2 linked regions of the Saccharobesus litoralis genome follow. The protein of the gene in region 1 interacts with the protein of each later gene in a pairwise test. Links are inferred from orthologs where the notes say so. Each region holds a gene or a part of one and is shown on either strand. Other genes may lie near its edges. The genes, in order: nth and aceE.

Region 1 (11,011 bases):
AGTGGGCCACATGAAAATAGGTGGTGAAAGAGTGATTATGGGTGGCCCTATGATGGGGTTTGCCGTGCAAAGTCATCAAGTCCCGGTTACTAAAATTACCAATTGTTTACTCGTGCCGAGCGAACAAGAATTACCCGCTCCACCGCCAGAGCAACCTTGTATTCGCTGTAGTGCTTGTGCAGATGTTTGCCCTGCAAGTTTGTTACCGCAGCAACTGTTTTGGCACAGTAAAGCAAAAGAATACGACAAAGCCCAAGATTACAAACTATTTGATTGTATAGAGTGTGGCGCCTGCGCATACGAATGCCCAAGTGATATTCCACTTGTGCAATATTATCGCCAAGCAAAAGCCGATATAAGAATTGAACAAGAAGAAAAACGCAAAGCCGACATTGCTAAGCAACGTTTTGAAGCCCGTAACGAGCGTTTAGAACGCGACAAACAAGAACGCATGGCAAAACACAAACAGGCGGCTGATGCAAGAAAGCAAAGCTTAAATAGTGATCAATCAGCCAAAGACAAGATTGCCGCGGCACTAGCACGAGCGCAAGCCAAAAAAGCGCAACAAACTAATCAAACCAACGACACTACTGAACAGATTTCTTCTGAGAACGCGTCTACTGAAAAAGCGTCAACTCAACAAGCGCCGTCAACCATTGGCAAACAGGCAGATAGCAACTCAGTCAATACGGCAACTGCAGATACAAACAAAAATGACAATCAACCGCCTCAAGACGCGAAATCAAAAGCGCAAGCCGCGATTGAAAGAGCTAAAGCAAAACGATTGCAGAAAAATAACGGCCAAGAACCAACGAGTTCGCCAGATACATCTGAGTTAACGGCAAAAGACAAAGCCAAAGCGGCCATTGAAAGAGCGAAATTAAAACGCTTGCAGGAGCAACAAGCAAGCGAAAACCCTGTAACAAGCAGCACGTCAACTAAAACGTCAAAACATGATGAACTGCCTGAGTCTCAACCACAAGCTGAACAATCTGATGTTAAGTCACGAGCGCAAGCCGCTATTGCTAGAGCAAAAGCCAAAAAAGCAGCACAGCAAACCAACAGCGCCCCGACATCAGAGCAAGATGCAGAAGTAGAAGAGCAAACGGCCATCAAACAAAAAGCACAACAAGCCATCGCTCGTGCTAAAGCCAAAAGACAAAACGCAGATAACGCAACTCAGTCAGCCTCCTCTCACGTTGAACAATCTCAAGTTGGACAAACCGAGGCGCTAAGCAAAGACGAAAATCAATCAGTTACATCAGCTCAAGCGAGAGCCAAGGCCGCGATAGCAAAAGCCAAGGCAAAGCGTTTAGCTGAACAAAGCTCAACTGATTTTGCAAAGCCTGTAACATCCCAAGCTGAAAATACTTCATCTAGCAACAACACTGACTTATCTGAAGACGATAAAAAAGCCCGTGTTCAAGCTGCAATAGCTAAGGCAAAGGCCAAAAAACAAGCTGAGACAAGCCAACTAACACCTGCATCAAACAGCCCTGAGCCGAATGTGTCATCTGAGCCTAATGTGCCAAATGGGACCGCTGAAGTAAATGAGCCGACTGAGCAACAAAGACGTATAAAAGCAGCCATTGAAAAAGCTAAAGCGAAGCGAATTCAGGAGCAGAGCAAGAATTAACTATGAGTTTTAAATTAGCCAGTTCACCTCACACACGCCGCGCAAATAAAACGGCCAATATCATGCGTTGGGTAGCCCTTGCCTGTATTCCAGGTGTTATTACCCAATGGTACTGCTTTGGGATCGGTGTATTAATTCAAATTTTCATTTGTATCATCAGTGCCATAGTTGCGGAAGCGATATGTTGTCAATTACGTGGGCGCCCAGTTAAACAGGTTATTAACGACCACTCTGCCCTGCTCACTGGATTATTACTGGGTATTTGTTTACCGCCATTAGCCCCTTGGTGGATAGGTGTGATAGGGAGTGTTTTTGCTATTACTCTAGTCAAACAAGCCTATGGCGGGCTCGGTCAAAACTTGTTTAACCCAGCTATGGCCGGTTATGTCATATTACTGATTTCCTTTCCTGTCTCCATGACAGGTTGGATCCCCCCTACCGATCTCATCACCATCCCGTTAAGCTTTTCAGATTATGTGTCAGTGGTATTTAGCGGTTATACCGCTCAAGGCTATTCATTAGAACAAATTCGCTCAGGCATTGATGGCGTGACAATGGCAACGCCGTTAGAATCTGTGCGCAATGGCTTAAACCAAGGCTTAACCTACCAAGAAATCATAAAGCAAGATGTATTTAGCAACGGCTTAGGGCAAGGTTGGTTTGCGGTCAACATAGCTTTTTTATTAGGTGGTGTGGTCTTACTTAAACAAAAAATAATAAAATGGCAAATACCGCTATCCTTTTTAATATCATTAGCTATTTTTAGTTTAATTTCGCAAGCGATTAGTCCTGACGGCACAGGTTCAATGTTGTTACACATGACCTCGGGTGCGACTTGTTTTGCCGCATTTTTTATATTAACCGATCCGGTTTCAGCATCTACCACCGATAAAGGTCGCCTAATATTTGGTGCGCTATGTGGCTTTTTAGTCTTTGTTATTCGTCAATTTGGCGGTTATCCAGACGCTGTAGCTTTTGCCGTATTATTAGCCAATATGGCAGTCCCCTTGATTGATTACTACACCCAGCCACGTACTTTTGGCCACGGGAGTCGCTCATGAAAATCAGTCATTCAATGCAAAAATCAAGTTTCATTCTCGCAGGGTTTGCTATTGCAACTACAGGCTTGGTCACATTAACTCATTTGTTAACGGCTCCTGAAATTGCTAAACAACAAAAACTCGCGACACAAAAAAACTTAGACGAAATAGTCTCTCCTGACACATACAACAATCAGCCCAGTACAGACTGTGTTATTGACATAGATAGCAATGGCAATACGATAAAAATATTTCGCGCCCGTTATAAAGAAAGCGAATCAGACAAAGGTAAAGCCGTTGCTGCCGCGATTGAAAGCATAGCCCCAGATGGTTACTCAGGCCGTATTGATTTACTAGTCGCCTTAGATATGGACAACACCATTTTAGGGGTGCGAACCATTAAACACAAAGAGACACCCGGTCTCGGCGACAAGATTGAGTTAGCCAAATCGCCTTGGATCACTCATTTTCGTAGTAAAACCATTGAGCAAAATAACCTACAAGCTTGGGCCGTTAAAAAAGATGGCGGCGCATTTGATCAATTTACCGGCGCAACGATCACACCAAGAGCCGTGGTAAACAGTGTAAAACGCACTAGCCTTTGGTTTGCCAATAACAAGCAAAGAATATTTAATTTGCCGAGTAACTGTGAGCATACAAAATGAATCAACTCAGTGAAATTAGCTGGCAAGGATTATGGAAAAACAACCCAGCCTTAGTACAAATGTTAGGGCTTTGTCCGTTACTGGCGGTTACCAATACAGTTGTTAATGGTTTAGGTTTAGGGCTTGCCACCCTATTTGTACTTATCGGCTCTAACATAACCGTATCTATCGTCAGAAACTGGGTACCGAATGAAATCCGCATACCCGTGTTTGTTATGATTATTGCCGGATTAGTGACAGTTGTTCAGCTGTTAATGAATGCCTATACCTATGAGTTGTACCAAACATTGGGCATTTTTATCCCGCTTATTGTCACCAACTGCGCCATTATCGGCCGCGCAGAAGCGTTCGCCTCTAAAAATAACGTAAAACTCGCTGCTTGGGATGGCTTAATGATGGGACTCGGATTTCTTGCGATTCTAGTTATTTTAGGCGCCATTCGCGAAGTGTTAGGTAACGGCACTTTATTAGCTGGCAGCCATTTGTTATTTGGTCAAATTGCGACTAATTGGCAAATCACCCTATTTCAAGCCGAAGAAGCTTTCTTAGCAGCGATATTACCACCAGGCGCATTTATTGCGTTAGGATTATTAATCGCCATTAAAAATCGCTTAGAAACCCGTATAGAGTCTTTATTTGCGCCGCAAAAAGAACAAAAAGTCAAAACTGAACGCGCTCGCGTCACAACTGAAACTTAAGCAAAAATTCGAGCCATGAATAATACAAAACGTCGAGAAATTTTAACCCGTTTACGCGACGCAAACCCTAACCCTACGACCGAGCTCGAATTTAACAGTCCATTCGAGTTACTCATCGCGGTATTGTTATCAGCACAAGCAACCGATGTCAGCGTAAACAAAGCCACCCGCAAACTTTACCCTATAGCGAATACTCCACAAGCAATGCTTGATTTAGGTGTTGAAGGGATCAAAGAATATATCAAAACCATTGGCCTGTTTAATTCAAAAGCCGAGAACACCTACAAAACCTGTAAAATCTTAGTCGAAAAACACGGTGGCGAAGTACCTGAAGATCGCGCTGCTTTAGAGGCCTTACCTGGTGTGGGACGTAAAACCGCTAATGTTGTATTAAATACAGCTTTTGGCTGGCCTAAAAATAATAAAAGTAGATGGGATTTAAGGTTAATAGCATGAGTACATCTATCAGTAAAAAAGAAAAAGTTCAGGCAATCATCGAGATCCTTGACGAGCTGTATCCTGAGGTCCCTATTCCACTTGATCACAAAGATCCATACACCTTATTAGTTGCTGTATTACTATCTGCTCAATGCACCGATGAACGTGTAAACCAAATCACGCCTAAGCTATTTGCAAAAGCCGATAATCCTTATGACATGGTCAAAATGACCATTGATGAAATAAAAGAAATAATCAAACCATGTGGTTTATCACCAATGAAGTCAAAAGGTATCTGGCACCTTTCTGAGATGATCATTAATCAGCATAATGGTGAAGTGCCACAGAATTTTAAAGATCTTGAAGCAATGCCTGGAGTTGGTCACAAAACCGCATCAGTAGTAATGGCTCAAGCTTTCAACGTTCCTGCTTTCCCTGTAGATACTCATATTCATCGCTTGATGTATCGTTGGGGCTTGTCAAATGGCAAGAGCGTCGAGCAAACAGAGCGTGATGGTAAACGCCTTTTCCCTAAGGAGCGCTGGAATGATCTGCACTTACAAATTATTTACTATGGTCGTGAATATTGCCCAGCGAGGGGCTTTGACTTAGATAAGTGTGTTATTACCAGAAAATATGGTCGCCGAAGCTATATTAACGAAGTTTTAAAAGAGCAAGCCCAAAAGAATAAATAGCCATTCCAAGTTAAAGCGTAAGGAAATATTCACTATATAAACACAAGGCACTAGAGCGAACCACTACCCCGCAAAGGAAATGGATTTTGATTTTAAACCAGGAAGCCTGCAATAATTTAAGTTATTGATTTTATTGAAATATAATAATTATAAAGTGTGACAATATTTTGTCACACTACAAAAAATGGTTACATCACTAGGAAGCTCATGTATCGAAATTGGCCTATCGTTTAAAGAAGCTCTGTACTTTTCACTAACACCATGCAAATATTTTAATAGCAGCTATTGTCGCTCTGTTGCAGAGCTAAAAGGCAACCCTAGCAGTAACTGAATGATGGCCTTGCTCTTTAATCTTAACCAGCACTTTTGCACCATCCACTGCCACTACATCAGCAGTCATCTTGTTACCATCAGCAGGAGAAAGAACCGCAACTGATTTTTTGCCTGATCCTAGTACGATAACCTTTCCTGTGGCTTTGTCTGGTAACCCTTTACTTTTTTTAAGCTTTGTCAGAGTTCCTATACTAATTTACGTGTTTCAAATTAAGTAACCTAAAATATATAAATAACCCCAATACCTACCTCAGTTTCATAATTACTGCGAGCAATAGGGCTGTTTCTGACTTCACTACTGAAGTATTCAAAAAGGGCTTCGCCGAAGATTTGCCAATTATCATTGATATTGTGCCGATAATTATAATCTATGCCAATTGAGCGTAGTCCACCACTGAGATTAGTTTCTTTCAAGCCAGAATTAGCTGATTGAGACTTATTGATGCCAAAACCTTTGTTGGCATATTCGCTGTCATGAACAACAACAACCACGTTGATTTCAGACCCAGTACCGTCGGTTTGATGACCAAAACGACGACCAGCGCCAAATAAACCTAAATTGCCTTCATCACCTGTCACTAAACGACCAACTAACCAATAGCGCCAATCAGAAGTAAAAGAACGACGAGCTTGAAGCACAAGTTCAAAAGCTTCTTCTTGTTCGCCTAGGCCATTAAGCCGTCCTTCATCTGAGTCACTTTCAGCTCGGCCTTCTTCAAACCCAACTAAGGCATCTAATAACCAATTATCTGACAGAAGCCCCCTCCAGCCAAATGCTTCCCCTGCAAAGTAGTATATATGGTCACCATTTCGCCACTGCACTGCACCAGCGGGCTGGACTTCTAATCCAAATTCATCTGAACCTTCATAAGCAGTTTCATATTCAATACCAACTCCTAACCCAAACGCCCATCCATTTTCCCCTTTTGTAAAGTCATCAACAGAGGGTAAGGGAACCAAAACTGAATTCTTGTCTTGTGCTATCGCCGTATAAATGGAAAAACAGTTAACAATTATGGCTATGAAAACGGCTGTTATATTCTTCATTTTTCTAACCTTCTCTTAAACGCTGTATAAATCTTAGTCTAATTGCAGAATTTTGTTCGTCTGATACGATGAATCTCAGTTGAGGGATCATATATTGGTGCAGTGCTTTTAATCATTAGTAGGAAAAATATCGGGAAGCACTTACTAGAAATCAAATACTTATGCTTTACCTAACTATGATTGCACTCCATTATCCTTCGATAGTTGACTTGAATCATATTTACAACCATAGAACATATGTAATATATTAAGAGTGACCTTGTAACGTATGGATTTAATATTTTGTACCGATTGATTATTACATTTGTGATATCACTTGCTCTTATTGGGCAAGCGTACGCATATGGAACAATGGTATGTAATATGACCAATACGGCCTCCGCTGAACATCAGCAAATGCAAGACCACACTATGCATCATGGTCACCATATGGCCGACATGGTTGATATGTCGTCAATGGATAACTCCTCCGCCTGTCTTCATACTGATTGCAAATGCCCTGCAAACCTCTGCCAATCCAATTCGTTTGTAATGGATGCTAACTTTGGCTTTGAATCACTCCCTATTTCTAGTGAAAAAATCAGTTTTAACACGCCTTTATTGCTAGAAAATACAGCTAAATCACTATATCGCCCACCCATTTTTGCCTAACACAGGATCAGTGCGCCTAAAATTTATGGCCACACATTAAATTAATTTCCCTGTTATCACCTTAATGTCGATTGACGTATAAGGATCCAGTTGCTCTGGAGGCAAAATATGGTTTCTAACTATTTTAAAATCATGATCACGCTGATTATGTTATCAGCAGGCGCAAATGCAAAAGAAAACAATGTGCCTACTAACGAACTACTTGTATACAAAACCCCAACCTGTGGTTGTTGTAAAAAATGGATCTCTCACCTTGAAGATGAAGGCTTTATTGCTCATAGCAAAGACTATAGTGATATTAGTCCTGTCAAAAACCGATATGGTATTACCTCAAAATACCGCTCGTGTCATACGGCAATATCACGTAATGGCTACGCTTTTGAAGGTCATATCCCTGCTAAATTTATTAAACGTTTCTTGGCAGAAAAACATGAAAATGCCATTGGACTAGCGGTGCCTGCTATGCCATTAGGCTCACCAGGAATGGAAGTTGGAAATAAATTTACCCCCTATAACGTACTGATTTTATTTAAGGATGGCAGCAGTCAAGTGTATGCCAAGGTAAATCAGTATAAGGATCAATTTTAATGAAAATAACGAAGCCGCTACGATTGATTTACGCGCTAGCCATTGGCGTTAGTTTGTCTATTACTCATGTAAAAGCGGAAACCAAACTCGCTCTGCGTGATGCGATATCGCAAGCTATTGCAAACGATCCTTGGCTATATGGTAGTAAGTTAAAACAATCAGCCTTAGAAAATACCAGTGTCGCAGCTGGCACCTTGCCTGACCCTAAAGTATCCATTGGTTTGCTAAATATGCCGGTTGATAGCTGGGACATAGGCCAAGAAGGCATGACCCAATTCAAACTTGGTGTGTCTCAAATGTTTCCTAGAGGAGACAGTCTCGCCATCAAAAGCGCGCAACTGAAAACAGAATCAACTCAGTTTCCATTATTGCGTGAAGATCGAAAAGCGAAGCTAACGAGCATAGTGTCTGGGCTATGGTTAGATGTTTACCTCGCTCAAAGTACACTTGAGTTGATAAAAAAAGATTGGACATTGTTTGAACAAATGGCGGATGTTGCCAAGGTGAGCTATGCCAACGCAGTAGGTAAAACAAAGCAGCAAGACGTTATTCGTGCTCAACTTGAAATTACCCAACTAGAAGATAGATATAGTGTTGAACAACAAAAGCTGGAGTCAGCGCGCGCAAGACTAAGTCAATGGTTACATCGATTTGATGCGGACAATTTAGCGTCAGCGTTTGATTATGATATGCAACCAAGTCAATTGCTTGTTGAAAATCACTTACCTGAAATTCAATTATTCAATCCGCAATTGTTACAAGACTCTCCACTGTCACGCAATAAATTGGCTCGAATACTAGCTAAGCACCCAGCTATTTTAGCAATCGGTGTTAAACAAAAAGCAGCAGAGCAAGGAGAGGCTTTAGCCAAACAGCAATATAAACCTCAGTGGGGCGTCAATGCCAGTTATGGCCTCAGAGATAGTGCACCAAACGGGTCGAGTAGAGCTGATTTATTTTCGGTTGGTATCACTTTCGATGTCCCCTTGTTTACTGACAATAGACAAGATAAACAAGTTGCAGCTTCAGTTGCACAGACTGAGTCAATTAAAACAGACAAGCTTCTGTTGACCAAAACGATGTTGAGTTCGCTCGAAAAAGAGTTATTGCATGTCAAACGCCTTTCTGAGCGCCAGGCTCGTTATCAACAACAAATCTTAACACAAACGCAAGATCAAGCAGAGGCAGCATTGATTGCTTATACCAATGATGACGGAGATTTTGCCGAAGTCGTTCGTGCCCGAGTTGCCCAGCTCAACGCCAATATTGCAGCCTTAAAAATTGATGTGGATGTGCAAAAAGCTTTAGCTCGCATCAATTATTTTTTCGCTAAGAGCGATGCGAGTTATCACATTGCCCATACAGCTAAACAGAGAACAGAATAATGTCAGCTAATTTAAAATTAACCGTAATCGCTTCATTGGTAGGGGCTGTGGTGGGTGCAGGTATATTATCTGCTTTGCAGCCAGCTTCTACATCAAAGACACAAACAGAATCGACAGAGAAAAAGCCACTGTATTGGGTTGCACCAATGGACAGTAACTACCGGCGCGACAAGCCAGGTAAATCGCCAATGGGCATGGATTTAATACCGGTATATGAAGAAGCATCAGGAGATGAATTTGGGCCTGGTGCGGTTAAAATTTCCCCTCATGTTGTAAATAACTTGGGGGTTCGTACTTCACAGGTTGAGTTGAAAAGCATGCATGCTGAAATTTCAACTGTGGGTTATGTCCAATACGACGAAGAGCAGCTTATTCATATTCACCCCCGCGTAGATGGCTGGGTTGAGAAACTATACGTAAAAGCCGCAGGGAACCCTGTAGAGAAAGGCCAACCGCTTTATACACTGTACTCACCGCAATTAGTTAATGCCCAAGAAGAGTTACTTATTGCGCTAAGTCGAAACAATAAATCATTGATCAGTGCCGCAAAAGCTCGCCTTAAAGCCTTACATTTATCAGGAAAATTTATTGAGCAGTTGGAAACAAGCCGCAAAGTTCAGCAGAGCATTACATTTTATTCACCCCAATCTGGTGTCGTCGACGGGCTAAAAATCCGAGAAGGTTTTTTTGTTAAGCCAGGAAACACATTGCTCAGTATTGCTAAGCTTGATCAAGTTTGGGTGGAAGCTGAAATATTTGAACGAGATGCAGCCCTAATCAAAGAAGAACAGCCTGTTTCAATGACACTTGATTACTTGCCTCGTCGAGAGTGGGATGGAGTTGTTGATTATGTATACCCAACACTAAATAACAAAACCAGAACGCTGCGTGTCAGGTTGAAGTTTGATAATCCTGACTATCAATTAAAACCCAATATGTTTGCCCAAGTCACCATTCATGCTAATCGAGCTGACAGCGCCATTTTAGTCCCTAAAGAAGCGGTGATCAGAACGGGTAAACAAGACCGTGTCGTGCTGGCTTTAGGTGATGGGCAGTTTAAGTCTATCGAAGTCGATATTGGTCGGGTCGATCACGACAATATTGAGATTTTACAAGGATTAAACGAAGACGATGTTGTAGTTACCTCCGCGCAATTTCTGATTGATTCTGAGTCAAGCAAAACCTCAGACTTTAAGCGTATGACACACGATGGAGTACCAAATTCGGTATGGATGGAAGGTGAAGTCAATAGTGTTATGGCAGATCACGGAATGGTCAATATTACTCATGGCCCAGTGCAGGCGTGGGACTGGCCACAAATGACCATGGATTTCAATTTAAGTAGCGGCGTCGATGCCAATGCTTTACAAGCAGGACAAACTCTACATTTTGAAGTGAGTAAGACCGAAGACGATGGCTACGAAATTACCGGCATTCATATTATGTCTGAACCTGACGCTGGCAATGACGAGGCTCCGACAGCAACAGTCAACGGCACAATCAACTCCATTGATGGATCCACTCGCACCTTAAATATTAGCCGAGAAGCAATAGAGAAATGGGACAGACCAGCAGCAACCTTGGACTATGTATTGGCTGACAATATAGATATTTCTGGCTTCAAAGCTGGGCACGAGATCAGGTTTACGTTTGAAGTTCGAGATGACCTAATTATCACAGAAATTGCGTTACCGGCACCTGACACTCGTTCAAGTGAACAAAGCAATATTAACAGCGACCATTCGCATCACTAATAGGACATTTGATTATGATTGAATCAATTATTAGATGGTCGGTAGGCAATCGTTTCTTTGTGGTGTTAATTACCCTGATTG
Region 2 (11,436 bases), 1.1 Mb from region 1 along the record:
AACTTTTGGCTCGAAGAAGTGCTTCTTACCAGCAATAACTTCAGCAGCTACGTGTGCTTCGTGTACCGCTTTGTGCGCTAACATAGGTTGACCGACTAAGTCACCGATAGCGAAGATATGTGGTACGTTAGTGCGTAACTGGTTATCAACGTTAATGAAACCACGATCAGTTACTTCAACACCGGCTTTATCAGCGTCAATTAAACCACCGTTTGGCGTACGGCCAACAGCTACTAATACAGCATCGTATTTAACTGGCTCAGCAGGCGCTTTCTTGCCTTCGAAAGAAACGTAGATACCATCTTCTTTCGCTTCAACCGCAATCACTTTAGTCTCTAGCATAATGTTTTCGAACTTCTTGCTAATAGACTTAGTGAAAGACTTAATGATGTCTTTATCAGCAGCTGGGATAAGTTGATCCATAAACTCAACTACGTCAATTTTAGCGCCTAGAGCACTGTAAACTGAACCCATTTCTAAACCGATGATACCACCACCTAAGATAAGCATGTTCTCAGGAATAAATGGCATTTCTAATGCGTCTGTAGAATCCCAGATACGTGCATCTTCATGTGGAATGAAAGGTAATTTAACAGGCTTAGAACCAGCAGCGATAATCGCGTTGTCGAAAGTCACTTCTGTTACTGAACCATCTTCAGCTTCAACCGCTAAAGTGTTAGCACCAGTGAATTTACCGTAACCGTTAACCACGTTAACTTTACGCATTTTCGCCATGCCACCTAAGCCGCCAGTTAATTGGCTAATAACTTTGTTTTTGTGAGCGCGTAACGTGTCGATATCAACTTCAGGCTTACCGAATTTAACACCTTCATGTTCCATGTTTTGCGCATCAACTAAGTGCTTAGCAACATGTAATAAAGCTTTTGAAGGGATACAACCCACGTTTAGACAAACACCACCTAAAGTGCTGAAACGTTCTACTAGTACAACGTCTAAGCCTAAGTCAGCAGCACGGAAAGCTGCAGAGTAACCACCAGGGCCAGAACCTAGTACAACTACTTGAGTTTTAACTGTATTGCTCATGAGATCCTCATGTTCCATTTCTGTGTTGAGTAGACGACAAATGATAGTCCAAATTCTACCCAATCTAATTATTCATTTCTTGTATGAATAGCTAATTTACCATTCATACAATTTGTAGCCGCTATTCGTTTTATTTGTAGGGTGTCATGAGCGAAGCGAATCACACCGCAACATTCAATGAACCATCAAATGTTGCGTTTCGCTGCGCTCAAGGCAACTTACAGAACCAAGCGACGTAAATCAGTAAGGTTGTTGGCAATCTCAGTTGAGAATGCAGCACCTTCAGCACCATCGATCACGCGGTGATCGTAAGATAATGAAAGTGGAACCATTAAGCGTGGTTCAAACTCTTTACCATTCCACTTAGGTTTAAAGTCAGACTTAGAAACACCTAAGATACCAACTTCTGGTGCATTAACGATTGGTGTAAATGCAGTACCACCAATGCCACCTAAGCTAGAGATAGTGAAAGTACCACCTTGCATATCAGCCGCTTTAAGCTTGCCATCACGCGCTTTCTTAGAAGTTACAATTAACTCTTCAGAAAGCTCTTCAATACCTTTTTTGTTGACATCTTTGATGACTGGAACCACTAAGCCACCCGGTGTTGCTACTGCTATACCGATATTGATGAACTTCTTAAGGATTAAGCTGTTACCATCATCTGAAAGAGAAGAGTTGAAGTTAGGGAATTTCTCTAACGCTTTGGCTACTGCTTTCATAACGAAAACAAGTGGCGTGATCTTCAAGCCAGTTTGCTTCTTAGCATGGTAAGCATTTTGCTCTTTACGGAACGCTTCTAATTCTGTGATATCCGCTTCGTCGAATTGCGTAACGTGAGGGATAGTCGCCCAGTTGCGGTGTAAGAAAGGACCAGAGATCTTTTGAATACGACCTAGTTCTTTAACTTCAATTTCACCAAACTTGCTGTGGTCAACTGGTTTAACTGGCACGATCTCAAGCACATTTTCAGGGATCGGACCTGAAGCAGAACCCGCCGCCGCTTTCGGCTTAGCTAGTTCAGCTTTAACCCAGTTTTGTACGTCTTCTTTAAGAATACGACCTTTACGACCGGTTGCTGGCACTAAGCTTAAATCAACGCCAAATTCGCGTGCGGTACGACGAACAGATGGAGAAGCATGCACGTTCTTGCTTGGTTTAGCTGGTTCAACGTTAGCGGTAGGCGCAGGTTTTGCTGGCGCTGCGCTTGGTGCTTGAGCAGCTGGTGCTGGCGCACTTGCCGCTGGAGCTGGAGCCGCAGCAGGCGCTGCACCTTTAGCTTCAACTTTAACAACTAAGCTGCCTTTTTTAACTTTATCGCCAGTACTAACATAAACCTCTTTTACCACACCGGCGTGTGAAGAAGGTACGTCCATAGTCGCTTTATCAGTTTCTAACGTAATTAAACCGTCTTCTTCAGCGATTTCATCACCAACAGCGACTAAAACTTCGATAACGTCAACTTCACCATCTTCACCAATGTCCGGAACAGCGATATCAACTAACTCACTCGCAGCAGCTGGAGCCGCTGCTGCAGGGGCTGCTTCAACAGCTGGTGCTTGTGCTGTAGGTGCTTGTGCCGCAGGTGCTTCAGCAGCACCGCCTGCTGTCTCAAGAATACATACCAGCGTACCTTCAGAAGCTTTGTCGCCAACTGCAATTTTAAGCTCTTTAACTACACCGTCAGCAGGACATGGAACATCCATAGTCGCTTTATCAGTTTCTAACGTGATAAGGCCATCTTCTGCAGAAACTTCGTCACCAACAGCAACCAATACTTCGATAACTTCAACATCAGTATCGCCACCGATATCAGGCACTGTGACTTCGATTGTCGCGCTAGCTGCAGGAGCGGCAGCCGGAGCTGGCGCTGCTTCCGCTGCAGGTGCTTCAGCCGCTGGCGCTTGTGCCGCAGGTGCTTCTTCTGCGCCAGATGCATCTTCAACTGTTACGATTAAAGTACCTTCAGATACTTTATCGCCAACTGCTACTTTAATTTCTTTTACCGTTCCAGCGAAAGGCGCTGGAATATCCATTGAAGCTTTATCGCTTTCAACAGTGATCAGTGAATCTTCAGCTTCAACAGTGTCGCCAGCAGCGACACAAAGTTCGATAACTTCTACTTCATCACCGCCCACATCAGGGACTAAAACGTCTTTAATTGCCATTATTCCTTTCCCCTATTACGCGTAAAGTGGGTTAAGTTTATCTGCATCGATATTGAACTTAGCAATTGCTTCCGCAACGACTTTCTTCTCAATTTCGCCACGCTTAGCTAATTCGTATAACGCTGCAACTACAATGTAGTATTCGTTAACTTCGAAGTGAGTACGTAGGTTTTCACGGCTGTCTGAACGACCGAAACCATCAGTACCTAATACACGGTAATCAGTTGGTACAAAACCACGGATTTGATCAGCGTATTGCTTCATGTAGTCAGTTACCGCAATAACTGGACCCGCAGCATCTTTAAGTACTTCAGTTACATATGGCACTTTTTCTTCAGCTTCTGGGTGAAGCATGTTCCAACGCTCACAATCTAAACCGTCACGCGCTAATTCATTGAATGAAGTTGCAGAATAAACGTCTGAGCTAATGCCGTAATCTTCAGCAAGAATTTGTGCAGCTGCACGCGCACGCTCAAGAATAACGCCAGAAGATAATAAGTTAACGTTTGCTGTAGGCTTCTTAGCCGCAACCGCTTCAAGCTTGTAGATACCCTTCTTAATACCTTCTTCTACGCCTTCAGGCATAGGTAATTGAACGTAGTTTTCGTTCATTACAGTTAGGTAGTAGAAGATATTCTCGTTGTCTTGGTACATACGCTTGATACCGTCTTGAACGATAACTGCGATCTCATAACCATAAGTTGGGTCATAAGTAATACAGTTAGGAACCGTACCAAAGTGTAAGTGCGAGTGACCATCTTCGTGCTGTAGACCTTCACCGTTAAGTGTTGTACGACCAGCAGTACCACCAATTAAGAAACCACGTGCTTGTAAATCACCTGCCGCCCAAACTAAGTCACCAACACGTTGGAAACCAAACATTGAGTAGTAGATGTAGAATGGGATCATTGGTAAGTCAGCATGCGAGTATGAAGTCGCTGCAGATACCCAAGAAGCCATTGAACCGAGTTCGTTAATACCTTCTTGTAATACTTGACCTTTCTTGTCTTCACGATAGTAAGCAACTTGGTCAGCATCTTGTGGCGTGTATTTTTGCCCTTCGTGAGCGTAAATACCAACTTGACGGAACAAACCTTCCATACCGAAAGTACGTGCTTCATCAGGAATAATAGGAACAATGTTCTTACCGATTTGCTTATCTTTTAACAATGCAGTTAAAACACGAACAAACGCCATAGTCGTTGAAATTTCACGACCTTTAGAACCGTCAGTAGTCGCCTTGAAAGCGTCTAACTGAGGAACTTGTAGTTCAACTGAAGAATTTTCACGACGCACTGGCATAACACCACCAAGTGCTTCACGACGACCCATCATGTACTTGTATTCAGCACTGTCTTCAGGGAAGCGGTAGTATGGTAATTTTTCTAAATCTTCATCTGAAACTGGAACATTGAAACGATCACGCATATGACGGATTGCATCTAAATCCATCTTCTTAACGCCGTGCGCAATATTCTTACCTTCAGCTGCATCACCCATACCGTAACCTTTAACGGTTTTAGCTAAAATAACGCTTGGACGACCTTTAGTCGCTTTCGCTTTAGCGTAGGCTGCGTAAACTTTTTGTGGATCGTGACCACCACGGTTTAAACGCCAAATGTCTTCATCAGACATATTAGCTACCATTTCTTTAAGCTCTGGGTATTTACCGAAGAAATGCTCACGCGTATAAGCGCCGCCCTTAGCTTTAAAGTTTTGGTATTCACCGTCAACGGTTTCATCCATTAACTGTTGTAGTAAGCCAGTCGTGTCTTTCTGAAGAAGTGCATCCCAGTAACGACCCCAAACGACTTTAGTCACATCCCAACCAGCACCACGGAAAGTGCCTTCTAATTCTTGGATGATTTTACCGTTACCACGTACAGGACCATCAAGACGCTGTAAGTTACAGTTAACGATAAAGACTAAGTTGTCTAACTCTTCACGTGAAGCAAGACCGATAGCACCTAATGATTCTGGCTCATCAATCTCACCATCACCTAAGTAACAGTATACCGTTTGCTCTGAGCAGTCTTTTAAACCACGATCAGTTAAGTACTTCAAGAAGCGAGCCATGTAAATAGCTTGCATTGGACCTAGACCCATAGATACCGTCGGGAACTGCCAATAATCAGGCATCAATTTCGGATGTGGGTAAGAAGATAGGCCATCAGCAAAGGCTTCTTGACGGAAGTTATCTAATTGTTCTTCAGATAAACGACCTTCAACGAAAGAACGCGCATAGATACCAGGTGAGATATGACCTTGGAAATAAACTAAGTCGCCGCCGTCTTTTTCATTTGGAGCACGGAAAAAGTGGTTAAAACCAATATCGTACAACATAGCTGACGATTGGAAAGACGAAATATGGCCGCCTAGCTCTAAATCTTTCTTAGAAGCACGCACAACCATCATCATCGCGTTCCAGCGGATAACCGCACGAATACGCGCTTCTAATTCACGATCACCTGGCATAGCTGGCTCTTGGCCAACAGGGATAGTATTAGAATAAGCCGTAGTGGCATCAAATGGCATGTGAGCACCGTTACGACGAGACGTCTCGATTAATTGCTCAATCAAGAAGTGCGCACGCTCTGGGCCTTCGTTTTGTAAAACTGATTCTATCGATTCAATCCAATCATTGGTTTCGATTGCATCGACGTCTTTGTTAAGGATGTCAGACATCTGGTATTCCTTATTTGTTATGCGTTGAATTCTCAACTTCCAATTCAATCAGATACAGCAAAGCTAAGTTCTCCAATAAGCTTAAAGGCTTTATAAAAAACTTAGCCATGCTGTACTTGATTAGTCAGCTGTTGAGAATTGTTCATTCAAACTATTTAAGGTTTTGCTGCAAGCGCCTTAACATGCGTTGGTTACGCGTGTCTTCAGCACCTAGCTGCAATAAGGTTTCTTCTATATAAGCCAAATGATGATGCGAGGCATTTCTAGCTTGGATCGGGTTGCCAGAAATAATCGCATTCATAATAGACTCACGATCTTCATTCACCTGCCGGGCTACATCCGGCTTGGACGTCAGAATTCGGTAATTACGCTCAATACTTTGTTTGAGCAAAGGCGCCATGGCATTAACAAGATGAGAGATAACCAGATTATGCGACGCTTCAGCAATCGCTAGGAAAAATTCAAAAATGGCTTCAATCTGGTCAGATTGCATACTGTCATTGCAGGAGATAATGGCTTCAAAACTTTGCTTAATGCGTTCAAAATCAGCATCGGTGCCACGCAATGCCGCGTAATAAGCACTAATACCTTCTAAAGCATGGCGAAATTCTAATAAATCAAATTGGCTTTCAGGCTTAGCCAGCATTAATTCAAATAAAGGATCAGAAAGGCTACTTTGTAGGTTTTCATTAACAAAAGTACCACCGCCTTGACGACGTGTAACCAAACCTTTGGCTTCAAGTTTTTGAATGGCTTCACGCAAAGAGGGGCGAGAAACATCAAATTGCACCGCAAGTTCTCGCTCAGGAGGTAACTTTTGCCCAGGCAATAAGCTACCTTCCAGAATCATAGACTCCAGTTGCTCTTGTATCACGTCAGCCAACTTTGGCTGTTTAACTCTCTGAAAACTCAAGGTTTTTACACGACTTATTTAAATTATAATTAGCTATCAATGCCAAGCGGGTAATTGGTATTACCATTTAATGCGCAATACTATAGCTGATAATTTTGGCGATGCCAAATTTCTCGTCAACAGATCGGATGATCATTTTATGAACGTTTTATGAGAAAAACACTGCAGGATTAATCTGCAAAAATGCTTAGGCAGTAAGTAACCAAAATAATTCAGGCGGGTGTGTCCTCCCGCCTTTTATCATATTTGGCACTAATTAAGAATTAAGAATAAGAAATAGATGCAACAACAAGGAGGGGGTTAGTTAATAATTCCCATCAAATTTAACACAGCAATTAAAGCCACGCTAAATAGCACAGCTCGTTTGGCCAGTTTAACTAACAAGCAAGGCTCAGTAATGCAGTCATGCTCTGGTGCATCAACTTCTTCCGCAGCAACAGCAACTCGCGTCACAAATTCACGAGCACCAATCTCGAGCTTAATTAAGTCTTGCAACCATATGCCTAACGCTTGGCTAAAATTACCAACAAATAAATAGGCGAACCCTGCAATGCGCGAAGGTATAAAATCCAATACCAACATAAAACGTTGGCTCACTTCACTAACCGCTTGCTGATTTTCATTTTGACAGGTTTGATCCGCTAAATGCCGAGCAAAAACATACAATACTGCACCGCATGGGCCAAGCACAGCAAACCAAAAAATCACCGCCAAATAATAACGATAGTTCAACCAAATTAAGGTTTGACCGACACTTTCTTGCGGCATGCCTTGCTGACAACGACGTAAACCTAATTCATTCGCGTAAAGATCACAGGCTTCTAGGTCGCCGCGATTAGCCGCTTCTAAATATTGCTTATAACAGCTACGATATTGAGGACAACCAAAACAAACAAATAACACGAATACCGCAAAGGTTAAGCCAAATAGGGAATTACCTAACCAAGACTGGACAAGAGCTACAGCCGCGACTGGCAGTAAAATCCACAGCACAGTATTTTGATTAGCTTTTGGGGCGTCATCCAAACTAATTTTGGCGGTTAATTTTTCTGCATACATTTGGTAATAATGCGTGTAGTGCCAAATACCCAGCAATGAATGGGAACGCTCAAGTAGAATAACGATAAACAAGCTAAGTAGTATCATTTTGCATCCTTAATGAACTTGCTATTGTCTGTGCCACATCGCATGATGGACACTTATTTTTATCAAGTATAACGGCTGTTATATTTAATCGCTTGAAAACTTTATGAAAAATAAAGCTGAGTTATATTTATTTTTCTAGTGCGCTTAAAAAGCGCTGCCAATCAAAAGCCTTACCAGGATCAGTTTTGCGCCCTGGTGCAATATCGCAATGCCCACAAATACGCTCATGAGTCACTTTAGGGTAAGCTTTTTGTATCGCATCCGTTACGGCAATTAATACAGAGTATTGCTCTGAGGTATAAGCTAAATCATCTGTGCCCTCCATTTCGATTCCTATCGAGAAGTCATTGCAGTTTTCTCGCCCTGCAAAACTGGAAACACCTGCGTGCCATGCTCTTTGGTTAAAAGGCACAAACTGGATCACCTCGCCATCACGGCGAATAAATAAATGAGCCGATACTCTAAGCCCTTGCAAATCTACAAAACTAGGATGCGCCTCGATATCTAATTGACCTAAAAACAAATCTTCAACGTAAGACGTTGCAAACTGCCCAGCGGGTAACGAGATGTTGTGAATAACCAACAAGCTAATATCCTGCTCATCGGGGCGCGGATTAAAGTGGTTTGATACTTTAATACTGGCGGGTTTAAGGATATGATTTTCAACAAGATATAGAGACAATTGAACCGCCTTATCTTTTTATTAAATGGCTGCAAGTGAATTAATGATGCAATCTGATGACAACCAACAACCGCGCGATACCACGAAGCAAGTCGGCAAGTGGATGTATTATGCCGCTTGGATCTGTGGCTTACTACTCTTGATGCAATTTTTCCAAGGTTATATTGACCAACAGTACAACCCAAACCAAAACCCAGATAGTTTTTCCACTGAACAAGGCAATCAAGTCATATTAAAACGTAATCGCGCTGGCCATTACTTGGCTAATGGATTGATTAATAATGAAGAGGTTCTGTTTTTATTAGATACGGGCGCAACTCATGTTTCGATACCAGAAAAAGTCGCGCAACGTATTGGCTTACGTTATGGGCCTGAAAGCATAGTTAATACTGCTAATGGTCAAGCTATCGTTTATCAAACCAGCATTGACGTACTAGAGTTGGGTTCAATCCGTTTACGTAACTTACGTGGCAATATTAACCCACACATGCAAGGTGAGGAAATACTGCTTGGTATGAGCGCCTTAAAGCGCTTGGAGTTTAGCCAACGTGGCGATACCCTTACCTTGCGCCAATACTAATCCAGTAAACAAAACCTATACCAATAAAATGCCGAGATTAAAACTTTTGGTCGAAAAAATTTTGCCTCTGACCTAAAATAGCGCGTTTTGCCGCACCCTATTATCAAGTATTGGAAAAATCATGGATCTACAACAAACCATTCAAGCACAAGTAACAGCAGCTCTTATCGAAGATTTAAGTGCAATGGATCCAAAACTTGATATTACCGCGCAACTGATCCCTGCAAACAATACGGCCACAGCCAAGTTGATAACCCGCGAAGACTGTATAGTATGTGGTGTTGCTTGGGTCAACGAAACCTTTAAACAGTTAGGTGCTAAGGTGGAAGTAGAATGGCAAGTTAAAGACGGCGATAAAGTTAAGGCAAATTCTACCCTTTGTTATTTTAAAGGTAATGCGCAACACATATTAACCGGTGAACGCACCGCCATGAACTTTTTACAAACCTTATCTGCCACTGCGACTTTAACCGCGACTTACGCAGAAAAAATCGCTCATACGTCAACCAAACTACTTGATACCCGTAAAACCATTCCCGGTTTGCGTTTAGCGCAAAAATACGCAGTTAAATGCGGTGGTGGCGAAAATCACCGTATTGGCTTGTTTGACGCATTTCTGATTAAAGAAAACCACATTGCCGCGGCCGGCTCAATTGCCAACGCGGTTAAACAAGCTCATAACATAGCACCTGGCAAACCGGTTGAAGTCGAAGTTGAAAACAATGATGAATTGCAGCAAGCGTTAACCGCCGGCGCCGATATTGTTATGCTCGACAACTACACCCCAGAGCAAATTGCCGCAGCTGTTGCCATTGCCAACGGGCAAATTAAAATTGAAGTGTCTGGCGATATTACCTTAGACACCATCGCCAGCTACGCTCAAACAGGCGTTGATTACATCTCTAGCGGCGCTTTGACTAAACATGTGCAGGCTGTGGATTTGAGTCTACGGTTGAGCCTGTAATGGGGTTCACCCCCACCAAACGCTAAAGTCCAAAAAAGAACACCTCAATCTAACATTGCGTATTTTTTCGCCGGCGTAAAGCCGGCCCTACATGGGGCTGGTTTCGCCAGCATAAATTCGGCCCTACAAACGTTAAAAAACTAGGGTTTTATAAAACCCTCAAGCAGGCAAAAAAATCTAATCACAACAGTAATTTAACTTTACCTATGTGCGATGGATCACATAAACTTAAGCCCAGCTTAAGTTAAATCAGTTGCTGACGTTAACTTAGGTAAGCTTATTTATGTAGATAGTTAAGCGGGTCACACTTTTCAGCAAAATGAAACTTGTCCCTATTAAACGCATGGACTAAGCTTTTTACTAACCTGTACTACACAAGCGCTTAACTGGGTGGATTGCCTGCCTCGCTCACAGTGCAGGCAACAGGTTTTCGCCTAATTAACCAACTGGAGAACTAACGGATATGAAAAACTTTAAAAAACAATCAAAGGGTTTTACCTTAATTGAATTGATGATCGTGGTTGCGATTATCGGTATCTTAGCCGCTGTTGCGGTTCCTGCTTACGATGATTATGTACAAGATGCAAAAACAACAGAAATGGATAAAATTGCAGATGGTTTAAAACCTCTTGTTATCAGTTGTATTCAAATCGAAGAAGCTTCTGGTGGTTCAAAAGATGATTGTGACGGCGGTTCAAGAAGTATTCCAGCAGATGATACTGATGGTATTTCTGGAAGCAATGTGGGATGTATCGCCGTTTTAAACGGAGCGATATCAATTGGTGGTAAAATTGACAGTAAAACAGCTGTTGATACTCGAGTAACTTACACTCCAACATACTCTGGTGGAACAATATCGTGGGCTCGTACAGAAACTGCGGATACTGATTGCTCTGCAGCCTAAAGATTAATTAAAAATTTAATATCAATAGCCGTATTGTATTTTAAGATACGGCTATTTTTTATTTTCATTTCTCAGTGTAAAGTAACATACAAGGAACCATTCAAACCATTACTAGCCCAATGCAACGCAACCTTATCCATTCTCTTACCAGTACAGGCCTTATTCATGAGGCGTTGGCAGATAAAATATCTGAAAACGATGATGTCAAACATAATATCGATTTTATTCAAGCCTTGTGTAAAGTCAGCGATCATGTCAATGAATATGAAATTGCTCGCAGTTTAAGTCGCTTTCATCAAGTGCCTTTTTTTGACTTAAGCCATTTTGATAAAAACCAGTTAGATCCTGAC

Evidence for each region.
Region 2: the proteins of nth (region 1) and aceE interact in binary tests that used the Escherichia coli proteins (3 or more experiments, as listed by UniProt). The link is inferred for Saccharobesus litoralis from one-to-one orthologs.

Annotation. Positions count from the first base shown.
Region 1 is NZ_CP026604.1:4,377,328-4,388,338, forward strand. Bases 3,504-6,331 are described here. They hold nth (endonuclease III), read left to right. Parts: upstream 3,504-4,491; coding sequence 4,492-5,172; downstream 5,173-6,331. Other genes in these bases: C2869_RS16185 (electron transport complex subunit E), read left to right, coding at 3,504-4,039; C2869_RS16200 (MipA/OmpV family protein), read right to left, coding at 5,725-6,331. Outside these bases: electron transport complex subunit RsxC, read left to right, coding at 1-1,636; electron transport complex subunit RsxD, read left to right, coding at 1,639-2,697; electron transport complex subunit RsxG, read left to right, coding at 2,694-3,341; more of C2869_RS16185, read left to right, coding at 3,338-3,503; more of C2869_RS16200, read right to left, coding at 6,332-6,552; C2869_RS16205 (hypothetical protein), read left to right, coding at 6,916-7,203; C2869_RS16210 (DUF411 domain-containing protein), read left to right, coding at 7,312-7,791; C2869_RS16215 (TolC family protein), read left to right, coding at 7,791-9,176; C2869_RS16220 (efflux RND transporter periplasmic adaptor subunit), read left to right, coding at 9,176-10,930; C2869_RS16225 (efflux RND transporter permease subunit), read left to right, coding at 10,945-11,011. UniProt on the Escherichia coli protein: DNA repair enzyme that has both DNA N-glycosylase activity and AP-lyase activity. The DNA N-glycosylase activity releases various damaged pyrimidines from DNA by cleaving the N-glycosidic bond, leaving an AP (apurinic/apyrimidinic) site.
Region 2 is NZ_CP026604.1:5,464,570-5,476,005, forward strand. Bases 3,028-6,280 are described here. They hold aceE (pyruvate dehydrogenase (acetyl-transferring), homodimeric type), read right to left. Parts: upstream 5,898-6,280; coding sequence 3,228-5,897; downstream 3,028-3,227. Other genes in these bases: aceF (pyruvate dehydrogenase complex dihydrolipoyllysine-residue acetyltransferase), read right to left, coding at 3,028-3,215; pdhR (pyruvate dehydrogenase complex transcriptional repressor PdhR), read right to left, coding at 6,049-6,280. In the rest of the region: lpdA (dihydrolipoyl dehydrogenase), read right to left, coding at 1-1,044; more of aceF, read right to left, coding at 1,263-3,027; more of pdhR, read right to left, coding at 6,281-6,810; beta-lactamase regulator AmpE, read right to left, coding at 7,111-7,956; 1,6-anhydro-N-acetylmuramyl-L-alanine amidase AmpD, read right to left, coding at 8,084-8,638; C2869_RS20955 (retropepsin-like aspartic protease family protein), read left to right, coding at 8,682-9,218; nadC (carboxylating nicotinate-nucleotide diphosphorylase), read left to right, coding at 9,340-10,182; C2869_RS23055 (pilin), read left to right, coding at 10,646-11,086; type IV-A pilus assembly ATPase PilB, read left to right, coding at 11,206-11,436. UniProt on the Escherichia coli protein: Component of the pyruvate dehydrogenase (PDH) complex, that catalyzes the overall conversion of pyruvate to acetyl-CoA and CO(2).